DNA from 3 places in the Streptomyces sp. NPDC039480 genome. Region 2 is predicted to be linked to each of the others. Evidence: riboswitches for the same ligand, from Rfam matches in the RefSeq annotation. Region 2 holds a riboswitch; each other region holds the start of a gene.
What was found. Region 2 has a riboswitch for cyclic di-AMP ahead of ACZ56E_RS36630 (transglycosylase family protein). Riboswitches for the same ligand answer to the same signal wherever they lie in the genome.
Positions count from the first base shown of each region.

Region 1 (2,993 bases), on a different contig from region 2:
TCGTTCTTCGCGTGGATCTCGAGCGTGACGTCCTTGGGGTGGAAACGCGCGGACATGTGCTCGTAGAGGGCGTAGATCTTGCCGCCCTCCTGCAGGGTTTCCGTGCGGCTGCGCGAATCGCCGTCCCCTGCGTGCGCCGCGGGCGCGGCGACCTGTGTGGCAGTGCAGACCACGAGGCCCGTGGCCAGCGCTGCCGTGAACTTCTTCAAGACTCCCCCATCGGATCTTGCTGTGTGTGTCGCGCGTATGACCGGCGGGATGGGCGAATGGTTGTGCGACTGATGGCACACATGTCAGGGGCGTCGGGGCGCAGGAGTGGCGGTGCCAGTTTCGCGGTCGTCGGTGACATGCAGCAGGGCCCGGATCCACATGGGATCCGGGCCCTGCTGTTGCAGTAGCGGGGACAGGATTTGAACCTGCGACCTCTGGGTTATGAGCCCAGCGAGCTACCGAGCTGCTCCACCCCGCGTCGTGTTCCTCCACCCTACGCCACCGCGGAGGACTCTCACACCACGGCGCGGCGCAGGGGGCGGCAAGTGCCTTGCGGGGCCGCGCAGTACACCGCCACACGAACCGCTGTTCCGCTCCGTGATGCCGCATCAGAAACAAGGTGAGGGTGCGCCAGAAGAATGGGGAACATTTCCCTTTCCCGCCCTCACCTACGTCCGCCGGAAAGGGAATTCCTGCGGGCGGGCCCTCCGTTTCGGCCGCCCTCCTTTTCTGGGCGGGCGTCACTTTCTACGCGGCAGAAGCATTGTTGACGCGGCGTCGGATGCCCGTGGCCTCACCTCGGGCCGGGCTGGGCGGGTCGACACCGACGCGATGCGAAATGCCCGTTCTGGCGTGAACAGCCACCTTTGCGCATGTCCGTATTCTTCCAGATACGACCTAATTGACTCGTTAGTGCCATACGCTGCACTTGGCCGCCTGGTGGAGCACTCGAGGGAAATGCCGTACCCCGCTCCGTGAATTGCGTCACGCCCCGGTGTCCTCGGCTTCGCGGGCCGCGGAGTGCGTTCTCGTTCTGCGCAAAGAGAGTTGGGTTTTCGATCAAAGAGGGTGCGGGATTTTGATCACGCGGTACGGGCCCGCGCATTCCCTCCATTCGAATTCCGGCCTTGTTCCGCACCGGCTTTCTCGCCTAACGTCACCGTCAATCCGGATGGAACGCCGAATCCTGCCGCTGTCCGGAAACTCTCCCACCCACACCCACTCACTCACGCACGGCAGGAGCGGGGGACCCAGGTAAGCCGCCGATCCCGGTGACGGGACGGCTCGGGGTGAAGTCGCATGCCCTGCGACCGGACATCTCCCGTCCGAACCCGACAGCTCACCCCGCAGGCGACGGAGAGGAATTCGTCATGCCCGCAAAGGGTAAGCACCGCCGTCCCAAGTCCAGCTCGCTCACCCGGGGCATCGCCGCCGCGGGCACCGGCGGCGCCGTGCTCGTTCTTCCGGTGCTCGGCGCGACCACGGCCGCCGCCGCGCCGGCCGCCGCGGCCGCCAAGCCCGCCGCGGCCCCGAAGACCTATGTCGTCGTCGCGGGTGACTCCCTGGCCGAGATCGCCCGTGAGCACTCCGTGAGCGGCGGCTGGCAGAAGCTGTACCAGGACAACCGCGGCGTCCTCGGCGACGACCCGAAGCTGATCCACCCCGGTCTCGAGCTCACCCTCGGCAAGGAGGCCCCGGCCGCCCCCGAGCGGGCGGACCGGTCCGAGCGCGGCAACACCGCCGCCGAGCCCGCCGTGGCGAAGAAGTCCTACGCCAACAACCTCGACGGCTGGATCAGGCAGTCGCTCGACATCATGGCCCAGCACGGCATCCCCGGCACCTACGAGGGCATCCACCGCAACATCATGCGGGAGTCCTCCGGCAACCCGATGGCCATCAACAACTGGGACTCCAACGCCGTCGCCGGAACCCCCTCCAAGGGGCTCCTGCAGGTCATCGGCCCCACGTTCTCCGCCTACCACGTGCCCGGCACGTCGACCGACAGCTACGACCCGGTCGCCAACATCACCGCCGCCTGCAACTACGCGGCCGACCGCTACGGCTCGATCGACAACGTCAACGGCCCCTACTAGGCCGCACCCCCAACCCCTTCCCGGTCGGTGACTGAGCCCCGGAACGCATGGCGTTCCGGGGCTCAGTCGTGTGGTGAAGCCGCCGTCCATGTCATCGGATCGCTGGAAACCCGGGTCAGTTCACAGCATGGTCAAGGAGAATGGGCCGCTCCGGTTGTCCGTACTATCGCCGTGTCAGGGCATCTGTGTACTGAATATTGCTTGTCACCCCGCAGGCCCGGGCCCCAATCCCGGTCCCGGGAAGCACACATGTGCAGCAGGCTCTTCAACTCCGGCCCCAGGTCCGGGAAAGGTTGTGCGCCCCATGTCCGAGAACGTTTCCGCCACCGAACTGACATCGCAGTACACCGCTCAAGTCCGTGCCGACCTCGAACGCAACACCAAGGAGCAGCAGCGCCTCGGTGCGGAAATCGCCTCCTTGCAGGAGCAGTTGGTGGCCCATCAGCGTGACCACGCGGTGCTGGTCAGCATCCAGCAGGCGCTCGGTGAGGAGCCGGCTTCCCCGGAGCCGGCGGCCCCGCAGGAGCGGGCCGCGGTGCCCGCCCCCCGTACGAAGAAGAAGTCGCCCGGCTCCGATGCGGCGGGCAAGCGGGCTCGGGTGACCAAGACCGCTCCGCAGCAGACGGCCGCGGGCAAGGGCGCCGGGAAGGGCGCCGCCAAGAGCTCCGGGAAGGTGGCAGGGAAGGGGGCCGCCAAGAGCTCCGGCAAGGAGTCCGGCAAGGCTGAGGCCGCCCAGCCCGCCAAGGCTGCCAAGCCGGCGCAGCCGACGCTGGTGGAGCTGATCCGCGGGCATCTCGCCGAGCAGAGCGAGCCGCGCTCGGCGGCGGAGATCGCCACGGCCCTGGGCCAGGCCCACCCCGAGCGCAGCGTCAAGACGACCGTGGTGCGCACCACGCTCGAGGGGCTGGT
Region 1 covers NZ_JBVITX010000018.1:116,815-119,807, forward strand. Annotated here, with positions in the region: gene ACZ56E_RS38445 (hypothetical protein) at 1-209, opposite strand, end outside; tRNA gene ACZ56E_RS38450 (tRNA-Met) at 396-469, opposite strand; cyclic di-AMP (ydaO/yuaA leader) riboswitch at 1,201-1,357, shown strand; gene ACZ56E_RS38455 (transglycosylase SLT domain-containing protein) at 1,362-2,084, shown strand; gene ACZ56E_RS38460 (hypothetical protein) at 2,389-2,993, shown strand, end outside.
Region 1: linked by a shared signal. The riboswitch ahead of ACZ56E_RS38455 (transglycosylase SLT domain-containing protein) and the one ahead of ACZ56E_RS36630 (transglycosylase family protein) in region 2 are both predicted to bind cyclic di-AMP.

Region 2 (2,993 bases):
CCGACCAGCTGCACCTTGTCGCCGAGCTTCTCGGTGATGGCGTTCCAGCCGGCCCAGTCGTCCTCGAACAGCGGGTCCTCGATGGAGACGAGCGGGTACGAGGCGACGAGCTCCTCGTAGTACTCGGTCATCTCGGCGGCCGAGCGGGACTTGCCCTCGAACTGGTACGTGCCGTCCTTGTAGAACTCGGACGCGGCGACGTCGAGGGCGAGCGCGATCTGCTCGCCGGGGACGTAACCGGCCTCCTTGATGGCCTCGAGGATGAGGTCGAGGGCGGCGCGGTTGGAGTCGAGGTTCGGGGCGAAGCCGCCCTCGTCGCCGAGGCCGGTGGCCAGGCCCTTGCTCTTCAGGACCTTCTTCAGCGTGTGGTAGACCTCGGTGCCCCAGCGCAGGGCCTCGGAGAAGGACTCCGCGCCGATCGGGGCGATCATGAACTCCTGGATGTCGACGTTCGAGTCGGCGTGCGACCCGCCGTTCAGGATGTTCATCATCGGGACGGGCAGCAGGTGCGCGTTCGGACCGCCGAGGTAGCGGAACAGCGGCAGGTCGCTGGCCTCGGAGGCGGCGTGCGCGACGGCGAGCGAGACGCCGAGGATGGCGTTGGCGCCGAGCGAGCCCTTGTTGTCGGTGGCGTCCAGGTCGAACATGGCCTGGTCGATCAGGCGCTGCTCGGTGGCGTCGTAACCGACGAGCTCCGGGCCGATCTGCTCGATGACGGCGAGGACGGCCTTCTCGACACCCTTGCCCTGGTAACGGTTGGGGTCACCGTCACGGAGTTCGATGGCCTCGAAGGCACCGGTGGAGGCACCGGACGGAACGGCGGCACGACCGGTGCTGCCGTCGTCGAGGCCGACCTCGACCTCGACCGTGGGGTTGCCTCGGGAGTCCAGGATTTCCCGGGCTACGACGACGTCGATGGACGGCACGAGCATCTCCTTCTGGGAGTGTGACGCGTAAACACGATTACGCCGGGCCGCTTCGGCCCTGCGTCTCCTGAGCCTAACCGGCTCCGGGGCTTCAGCCAGCCGACCGCCCGTCCCCTGGGACGGCACAAGGCCCATATGGCGTGGAAACAGGGCGTAAGACCATGTTCTCTACTCGCTAGTAGCGAACAAGAGGGGCGTGGCGCGGATCCGGACCGGGGTGTGGACATGGCCCCGCCCCGGTGCGTACGGGGGATACGCGCACCGGGGCGGGGAGCCCGTGGGGACGGGGGGTACGGCCGTGCGTCCGCCGAGGCACGGCCGTGACCGGCCGGGTCAGCTCAGGTGGAGCTGCTGGCCCGGGTAGATGAAGTCGGCGTCGTCGATGATGTCGCCGTTGAGCTTGTAGACCTTCTGCCAGCCGCCCTTGACGTCGTGCGCCTGGGCGATCTTGGACAGGGTGTCGCCCGTCTTGACCTTGTACTCGCCGTCGCCCTTCTCGACCTTCTTGCCGGTCGGGGTCTCGACGGTCTTCTTGGTCTCGGTCTGCGGCGTCGGCTGCGGCTTGGGAGCCGCCTGCTTCGGCGCGGCCTGCTGCTGCGGAGCGGCCTGCTGCTGCGTCTGCTGCGGCTGCGGCTTGCTCTGCTGCTGCGGGGCCTGCTGCTGCGAGCCGCCGCCGTTGTACGAGGCACCGGAGAGGCCGACGCCACAGCTCGGCCAGGCGCCCTTGCCCTGGCCGGCGAGGACCTTCTCGGCGATCTCGATCTGCTGGGCCTTGGAGGCCTTGTCGGCGGTCGGCGCGTACTTCGTACCGCCGTACGCGGCCCAGGTGGACGGCGAGAACTGCAGCCCGCCCTGGTAGCCGTTGCCGGTGTTGATGGACCAGTTGCCGCCGGACTCGCACTGGGCGACGGCGTCCCACTCGGACGCGGTGGCGGCGGAGGCCGAGCCGGCCGCCATCAGCGGGGCGGCGACGGCGGCGCCGGTCACGCCGACGAGCGTGGCGACACGAGTGGCCTTGGACGGGCGGCGGTGCTTGCCCTTGCCGGAAAGCAGCATGAGTTGATCCCCTACACCGACGCCTGCGAGGTGAGCTGTCGGGTTCGGGCCGATGTGGTTGCCCGGCCGCACTCTCGCGAGTGCGGCTTCACCCCTAGCCGCATGACACGGCACTTACCTTGGGTCCCCCGCTCCTGCCCACGGCGCTCTTGAGCGACGACTGTTCCCGTCCGGCCGTTGGCAGGATTCGGCGTACCGACCGGCGGGGCTCACCAGTGGCGAGCGGTCACGACCGTAGACACGCTCCCCACCGAATTTCAAAGACGATCAGGGCTTCTGAGACCCATCTCTCACTCGCGCCAAACCGGACAACACATGCCAAGTCCCCCGCAGACGCATCGTCAATTTCCGTTACTTTTCGCCCACATCGAGGCTCTGACCGGGGAGGATGAGGTCCGGGTCGCCTCCGACGGTCTTCTTGTTCTCGCTGTAGAGCTCGTGCCATCCGCCGTCGACCCCGAAGTCGTCCGCGATGACCGAGAGGTTGTCCCCGGAGCGCACGGTGTACGTGCCGTCGGCGAGCTTCTCGGAGCGGTCGGCGCCGCGCGAGGCGTGCCGTCCGGGACGGTCGCCGGCGCTGTCGTTCTCGTCGGCGCGGTCGCCGCGGTGGCGGCCGGACGAGGAGCCGTTGGGGTCCGTGGCGTCGTCGGCCGGGTCGGTCGACTTCTCGGGCGTGGGCGAAGTGGTGTCCTTCTGGCCGGACTTGCCGGAGTCGCCCTTGCCGTCGGCGTTTTCGGCACCTTCGGCGCCTTCGGCGTCGCCCTTGCCGTCCTTACCGCCCTTGCCGTCCTTTTCGCCGGACTCCTCGTGATTCTTCTCTCGCGAACTGTCGCCGGAGGCGGGCGTGTCGCTCGCGTCGCCGGAGGGCCGCTCCGGGTCGGCGGAGTCCGTGGCCTCGTCAGAAGGCTTGCCCGTCCCCTTCTCAGGGGCCTCGGAGTCCTTGGAACCCTCAGGGCCCTTGGAGCCCTTGGAGTCGGCCGGACCCGTCGAGTCGGAGGGCGTCGGGGCGAT
Region 2 covers NZ_JBVITX010000016.1:68,323-71,315, reverse strand. Annotated here, with positions in the region: gene eno (phosphopyruvate hydratase) at 1-926, opposite strand, end outside; gene ACZ56E_RS36630 (transglycosylase family protein) at 1,260-1,982, opposite strand; cyclic di-AMP (ydaO/yuaA leader) riboswitch at 1,987-2,138, opposite strand; gene ACZ56E_RS36625 (LysM peptidoglycan-binding domain-containing protein) at 2,334-2,993, opposite strand, start outside.

Region 3 (2,993 bases), on a different contig from region 2:
CGGCGAAGTCCTCCTCGTCGATCAGCTCGTTCTTCAGGTTCGAGATCTTGGCGCTGAAGGACTTCGGCGGGAACTTCTTCGGGTCGAGGTCCAGGTCGCGGCAGACCAGGGCCATGAGGCGCTTGGAGTCCGCGGCGTCGTAGATCGAGAAGGAGGAGGTGAAGCCCAGTTTCTTGTACTCGCGGCGCAGGATGCGGACGCAGGCGCTGTGGAAGGTGGAGACCCACATCGCGTTCGCCCGGGGGCCGACGAGCTGCTCGACGCGCTCCTTCATCTCGCCCGCGGCCTTGTTCGTGAAGGTGATCGCGAGGATCTGGCCCGGGTGCACGCCGCGCTCGGCGAGGAGGTACGCGATGCGGTGGGTCAGCACCCGGGTCTTGCCGGAGCCGGCGCCGGCCACGATGAGCAGCGGGGAGCCGGCGTGCACGACGGCCGCGCGCTGGTTCTCGTTCAGCCCGTCGAGGAGGGACGCCGGGTCGATGACCGGGCGCGGGGCACCGTCGCGGTAGTGCGACTCGCGGGTCATGGGCGCGTCGAACTTCCCGTCGAACAAGTCGTCCGGAATGGGCTCCGGAGCGCTGTCCTCGGGCGGCGGCGGGGGCGCTTCGTCCGCGGCCCGGGAGGGCTGCAGGTCCGCCAGGAAGCTGTCATCAAAGAGGCTGCTCATCGCCTCCCGAGTCTAGGCGGCCCCACTGACAACCCGCTGCGGGTTCCGGACACACCCCGGACTTCCCACTCCGCGCTCACGGACGATCACGATCCGCTACGTCTCTCCGTGTCTCCATCGTGTCCGCGTCAAGGGTCTCGTAAAGTCACGAAAATGTATCGGGCATATCGAACATCAACCTTCACAGGAGCCACACGGGTTGGCTAGCGTGCCCGGCGGGCCACTCGCCCTCCCACCGGCGAACCCCGCCGGGAACGGGTGGCCTCCGCCGAGTCCGACACGTTCGGAGCCGGGGACCCACCAGAACCTTGGGGTGAATCGGTCCCGTACGAAGTACGGGACTGTAGGGCAGCCTTCCGAACCACCCGCCCGAACCCGACAGCTAACCCGGTAGGCGGTCTACGGAAGGAGTCGCCTCCCTTGGCGTCGCACCGCAAGCCGCGGACCCGTACAGCCGGCATACGCACGGCCCCCGCCGTCGGCATCACGACGGCAGCCCTCACCTCCGTCGCCCTCCTGGCACAGAGCGCGCAGGCGGCGCCCTCCGCGCCGACGAAGCCCAGCCTCGAAGAGGTCCAGAAGAAGGTCGACGAGCTCTACCGGCAGGCCGGCGTGGCCACCCAGAAGTACAACTCGGCCAAGGAGCGCACCGACAAGCAGCGCAAGAAGGTCGACCGTCTGCTCGACGACGTGGCCACACGCACGGACGAGCTGAACGACGCGCGCGAGGAGCTCGGCTCGTTCGCCGCCGCCCAGTACCGCACCGGCGCCGTCTCCGAGACGGCCACGATGATGCTCGCCGACGATCCGCAGGGCTACTTCGACCAGAACCACCTGGCGGACCGGCTCACCACGCGCCAGAAGAAGGCGGTCGACGACTACCAGGCGCAGCAGGCGTCGGCGACCAAGCAGCGCACGAAGGCCGCGAAGAGCCTCGAGACGCTGAGCGACTCGCGGGACGACCTGAGGACGAGCAAGCGGACCGTCCAGAAGAAGCTGGGTGACGCGCGTGAGCTCCTCTCGAAGCTGACCGCCGAGGAGAAGGCGCGGCTCGCGGAGATCGAGCGGAAGAAGAAGCAGGAGGCCAAACGCAAGGCCGAGAGGCTGGCCCGTGAGCAGGCCGCGGAGGCGGAGCGGGAGCGGAAGGCCGAGGAGGCGGCGCAGCGGGAGAAGGAGCGCGAGGCCGGCCAGGGTTCCGGTTCCGGCTCCGGATCTGGCTCCGGATCTGGCTCCGACACGGGATCAGGCTCGGGCTCGGGCTCCGGTTCAGGCTCCGGTTCGGGCTCGGGAAGCACCGACGGCAGCTACGCCACCAAGGCCGCGAAGGTCATCGATTTCGCGGAGGCCCAGATCGGCAAGCCGTACGTCTGGGGCGCCACCGGCCCCGACTCCTACGACTGCTCCGGACTCACGCAGGACGCGTGGAAGGCCGCGGGGATCTCCCTGCCGCGCACCACGTGGGACCAGGTGAAGGTCGGCACGACCGTGAAGACCGCCGACGCCAAGCCGGGTGACCTGGTGTTCTTCTACGACGACATCAGTCACGTGGGGATCTACATCGGCAACGGCAAGATGATCCACGCCCCGAAGCCGGGCGCGAACGTCCGCGTCGAGTCGATCTACTACATGCCGATCCACAGCGTGGTCCGCCCCGCCTGAGAACGAACCCCCTCCCAGGGCCCGAGACACCCTCTACGCGCGCGTGGCCCGCATCCTCCCCGGATGCGGGCCACGCGGGCTCACGGGCGCTTGACTCGGCTCATCCACCACGGCGCATCCGGCGGCGCGAACGGATCTTTCACGGTTCGCCTCAGGAACTGCTCGTCGAGCGGCTCAATGAGCGCCCGCAGGTCTCGAGCGGCTCTCGAAGAAAGGGCATGGAGGAGCGTTTCCAGGACGTCCCGGCACCGCTCGGGACCGATGTCCTCGCCTGTTTCGTAGTGGTAGCAGTTGTCGTACTGCGTCGCCCTCGTGTACATCACGCCACGTCCAGGGCGTCGACAGATTTTCTGCCACTGCCCCAGAGCTTCGTGGGTGGCGCCAATCCATAAGCGCCGCCGCTCGATGCGAGCGATCTCCGCCAGTACACGGGACGACAAGCCGGGCACCGTGGCTCTTCGTTCCCATTGCCGTAAGGGTCGTGGCAGGTCACGACGGACCTGCGAAGGGCGCCTACGAGGCATGGGCCTTTCGTGTGTTGACCATGGCGACCATCATGCCCGCCCTCACGACACCCGTCATCCCTCCGCGGCAGTGGCCTGTTCGCATAGAACTCAGGTCCACAGCACCGCGATGAAGATGTTCGCCGTGGTCAGCAGGCCGACCG
Region 3 covers NZ_JBVITX010000002.1:304,088-307,080, reverse strand. Annotated here, with positions in the region: gene pcrA (DNA helicase PcrA) at 1-667, opposite strand, end outside; cyclic di-AMP (ydaO/yuaA leader) riboswitch at 924-1,079, shown strand; gene ACZ56E_RS07405 (C40 family peptidase) at 1,088-2,326, shown strand; gene ACZ56E_RS07400 (hypothetical protein) at 2,407-2,766, opposite strand; gene ACZ56E_RS07395 (hypothetical protein) at 2,941-2,993, opposite strand, start outside.
Region 3: linked by a shared signal. The riboswitch ahead of ACZ56E_RS07405 (C40 family peptidase) and the one ahead of ACZ56E_RS36630 (transglycosylase family protein) in region 2 are both predicted to bind cyclic di-AMP.